Regions from separate parts of the Arthrobacter sp. KBS0703 genome, predicted to be linked through region 1. Evidence: predicted binding sites of a transcription regulator. Region 1 holds the regulator's gene; the other holds the start of a gene.
The links. The regulator Rex, encoded in region 1, represses fermentation and respiration genes when NADH is low (regulators of the CRP and FNR family bind a similar motif). The targets are predictions, from matches to a motif close to CTTGTGAANNNNTTCACAAG.
Positions count from the first base shown of each region.

Region 2: araB (ribulokinase) is a predicted target of Rex. The motif match lies at 772-791, and genes of this name have one in related genera.

Region 1 is NZ_MVDG02000001.1:56,535-58,730, reverse strand. Features, by position in the region: gene B1A87_RS00265 (hypothetical protein) at 148-984, shown strand; gene B1A87_RS00260 (redox-sensing transcriptional repressor Rex) at 1,061-1,756, opposite strand; gene B1A87_RS00255 (glutaredoxin family protein) at 1,843-2,100, opposite strand; gene B1A87_RS00250 (HAD family phosphatase) at 2,170-2,196, shown strand, end outside.
Region 2 is NZ_MVDG02000001.1:3,610,321-3,612,516, reverse strand. Features, by position in the region: gene B1A87_RS24135 (glycoside hydrolase family 43 protein) at 1-609, shown strand, start outside; gene araB (ribulokinase) at 860-2,196, shown strand, end outside.

The sequences.
Region 1 (2,196 bases):
GGCCTGCGGACGCGCCGCACGAATACCTCTGTGGAATGATCCTCACGGTGCCCGCCGAGGGGTACGGTGGAAGTGAACCATGCTGGGGGCAGGGCAGGCTACTGAACCCGGTGGCCGATCCCGACGTCAACACGCAAAGGACCGCTCATGAGCACTCCTCCAGTTCCCCCAACGCCCAGCGACCCGAACTCCAACGAGCCGAGCCAGGACGCTGCGGAAGCACGCGGCGCGCAGCCCCGCTATGGCCAGGATGCTCCGCAGTACGGCCAGAACACGCCGCCCGCTCCCCAGTACGGCCAGAACACGCCGCCCGCTCCCCAGTACGGCCAGAACACGCCCCGGTACGGTCAGGGCGCACCTCAGCAGCCGCAGTATGGACAGAACGCGCCCCAGTACGGCCAGCAGTCCTCTGCCCCGTCCCCCTTCGGTCAGGCACAGTCCGGCAAGTCCCCGTACGGTCAGTCACCTTACGGCCAGCCCCCGTACGGGTATCCGTCGGAACAGCCGCAGGGTGGAACCGGAGCCGGTGCGCCGCAGCTGGTGAACACTTCCTTTTGGATGATCCTCGGCGCCGGCGTCCTGTCCGTCCTGTCAGTCCTGCTGGCGATTCCGACCCTGGATGATCCCGCCATTCGCAACTCGTTCGAAGAGCAGCTCCGCGGAAGCGGCCAGAACGTGGCGTTCGACGACGTCAAGGGCTTCCTCATCGGAACCATGGTGGTCTTCGCCCTGATCGGCGCGGGCCTCTATGCGCTGGTGGCCTTCAACGTCCGAAAAGGCAGGAACTGGGCCCGCATCCTGGGAACGGTCCTGGCGGCGCTGTCCGTGTTTAGCATCTTCCCCCTTGGCCTGAACACGCTCGTGGGGCTCGTGGGCATCGCAGCGATTGTGATGCTGTACATGCCGGCGTCGGCATCGTACTTCCAGAAGCCCCAGCCGTTCGCCAACCCGTACTCGCAGCCGGGCGGCCCTTTCGGCCGCTAAGGCTCAGCCGCTAGGCTCACCCGCCAGCACCTGCACGAAAACCAACCAACGGGCGCGGATTCCAGGAAGGCCGGACTTACTCCGGCTGACCTGGGGTCTGCGCCCGTTGCGCGTGGTACGCCAGAATCTGCAGCTCAGTGGCCATGTCCACCTTGCGAAGATTCACGCCGTCGGGAACCTGGAGCATCACGGGCGCGAAGCTGAGGATGCTGTGTACCCCGGCCGCCACCACACGGTCGCACACACTCTGAGCCACGGCAGCGGGCAGGGCGAGGACCACCATATTGGCACCGGTCCGTTCCAGCACCGGCTCAAGGTCGGCCACATCGCTGACGCGGAGCCAGCCCACTTCATTGCCCACAACCATTTGGTCAGCGTCGAAAATGGCAACAACGTCGAAGCCCCTGGATTCAAAACCGCCGTACCTAGCGAGGGCCTTGCCCAGGTTACCGGCGCCGACGATCGCGACCTTCCAATCGTGCGTCAGGCCCAGCGCGGCGGCGATGTGACGGCTCAGATACTGGACCTCATAGCCCACGCCGCGCGTACCGTACGACCCCACATGGGACAGATCCTTGCGAAGCGTGGACGAGCTGACTCCCGACAGCTCGGCCAGCGATTCGGAAGATACGCGCTCGGTGCCCTCGGCCATCAGGGTGTTCAGGGCGCGCAAATAGATGGTCAGCCGGGCCACGGCCGCAGGCGGAATCTGCTTTCCGGCAGCTCCGGTGTCCCCGGGCACGGCCTGGGGTGGTGAATCGAGCGAGGTCACTATCTGCTCCATTGCGTCGCGTTGTGAGTCCACTCTAGATCCCCATCACTTATGTCAACAAAGCCGGTGCCATTGCGCGGAACAGGCTACTGCCTCGCCATCGCCTGACGCAGCACCCTGTCCAGCCTGGCTTCGTCAATTTTCCAGAAGTCCCGCTGGATTCCGTCCACGAGAACCACCGGGATTTCCTCTGCGTACTGGTCCCGCAGGGCGTCGTCGATGTCCACCGACCGCTCCGTCCACTCAAGTCCCAGGGCGCCAGTCACCCGCCCAACGGCGTCGCGCGCCGCGGCGCACAGGTGACAGTCAGCTTTGGTGAGGAGAACGACGTCGGGGTTTGCCATATTCCAACCGTATCGCGGCAGCGGCCTCGTCTGCCGGGCACATCCCCTGCATTGACTAGACTCAGTGGCATGCCCGAGGAGAAGTACGTCGCTGTG
Region 2 (2,196 bases), 3.6 Mb from region 1:
GGGAACACGTGGGCGCCGGAAGCACACTACGACGAGAAAATCGGGGCGTACGTCGTCTACTGGGCGTCCAAGATCTACGCCGACAACGACCCGAACCACTCCGGCGGCACGCACAACAAGATGATGTACTCCACCACGCGCGACTTCCGGACCTTCAGCGAAGCCAAGGTCTGGAACGACCCGGGTGATTCGGTCATCGACTCCACAGTTATCAAGGAGGGCGACACCTACTACCGCTTCACCAAGGACGAAGCCCGCGTCTCCGGCTGCCTCGACATCATGCAGGAAAAGTCCACGGACCTGCTGGCTGTCGACCTGCCGGCCACGAACCCGCGCAATTGGTCCCTGATGGCCAACTGCATCGGCAAGAACGCCGGGACCGGCGGCGTAGAGGGGCCGACCGTCTTCAAATCAAACACCGAGGAGAAGTATTACCTCTTCGTGGATGAGTTCGGCGGGCGCGGCTACATCCCGCTGGAAAGCACCAGTCTCGAAGACCCCGACTGGAAGCTCGCGAGCAACTACGAACTGCCTCGCGCACCGCGCCACGGCACCGTCCTGCCCGTCACCAAGACGGAGCTGGAGCGCCTCCACAGCCAGCTCGGCTAAGGCGCCGCAGCGAAATACCGCCCGTCAAACTTGCTCTGACGCCTGGAAGGCAGGGGCTCCGCCAGATTGGCGGGGCCCCTGCCCTATGGCGGAGCGTGCCGAGGGAGGCGGCAGCGTCCCCTGGGACGCCCCAAATTGGTCGCTGCCGATGCTTGACGCGCAGATATGTTAGCGTTCACAATCTAAGAGAATCTTTTACGTTTTCGATACCGGGCACAGGGGCCAGCACCTCCCGGATGGAGGTTTTAGCATGCAATCTAGTGATGACACCGGGTTCAACCCCGGCGGCGAAAACTATGTCATCGGGGTGGACTACGGCACCCTGTCGGGCCGGGCCGTGGTGGTCCGGGTAAGGGACGGCAAGGAACTCGGCAGCGGGGTGTTCGACTACCCCCACGCGGTGGTCACCGAGGCGCTTCCGGCGGATGTGGCGGACGACGGCGTCACACGCCTTCCCGGCGAATGGGCACTTCAGGTGCCGAACGACTACCGGGAGGTGCTCCGGCACGCTGTGCCGGCGGCGATCGCGGACGCGGGCATCGACCCCTCCGCAGTGGTCGGCATCGCCACGGACTTCACCGCATGCACCATGGTGCCGGTGAAGTCTGACGGCACCCCGCTGAATGAACTGCCGGGCTTCGCCAGCCGGCCGCACGCGTACGTCAAGCTCTGGCGCCATCACGCCGCGCAGGGGCAGGCGGACCGGATCAACGCCCTGGCCGCCGAGCTGGGCGAGACCTGGCTGCCGCGCTACGGCGGGTTGATCTCCTCCGAGTGGGAGTTCGCCAAGGGGCTGCAGCTGCTGGAGGAGGATCCGGAAGCGTACGCGGAGATGGACCACTGGGTGGAGGCCGCGGACTGGATTGTCTGGCAGCTGTGCGGCAATTATGTCCGCAACGCCTGCACGGCCGGGTACAAGGGCATCTACCAGGACGGGAAGTATCCGTCCGAGGATTTCCTGGCCGCGCTGAACCCGCAGTTCAAGGACTTTGTTAGCGCTAAACTGGAGCACACCATCGGCCGGCTCGGCGACGCTGCGGGGTTCCTGACCGCCGAGGCCGCTGCCTGGACCGGACTGCCGGAGGGCATCGCCGTGGCCGTCGGCAACGTCGATGCCCACGTCACCGCCCCGGCGGCCAAGGCCGTGGAGCCGGGCCAGCTGGTGGCCATCATGGGCACCTCGACCTGCCACGTCATGAACGGTGCGGAACTGCGCGAGGTGCCAGGCATGTGCGGGGTGGTCGACGGCGGCATCGTCGACGGACTCTGGGGCTACGAGGCAGGCCAGTCCGGCGTGGGGGACATCTTCGGCTGGTTCACCAAATACGGTGTTCCGCCGGAGTACCACGAGGCCGCGGCCGCTGCCGGCCTGGGCATCCACGAGTACCTCACCGGGCTGGCTTCCGGGCAGGCGATCGGCGAGCACGGCCTGATCGCCCTGGACTGGCACTCGGGCAACCGCTCGGTCCTGGTGGACCACGAACTGACCGGCGTGGTGATGGGCCAGACGCTGGCCACCCGGCCAGAGGACACCTACCGCGCGCTCCTGGAGGCCACGGCCTTCGGCACCCGCACCATCGTGGACGC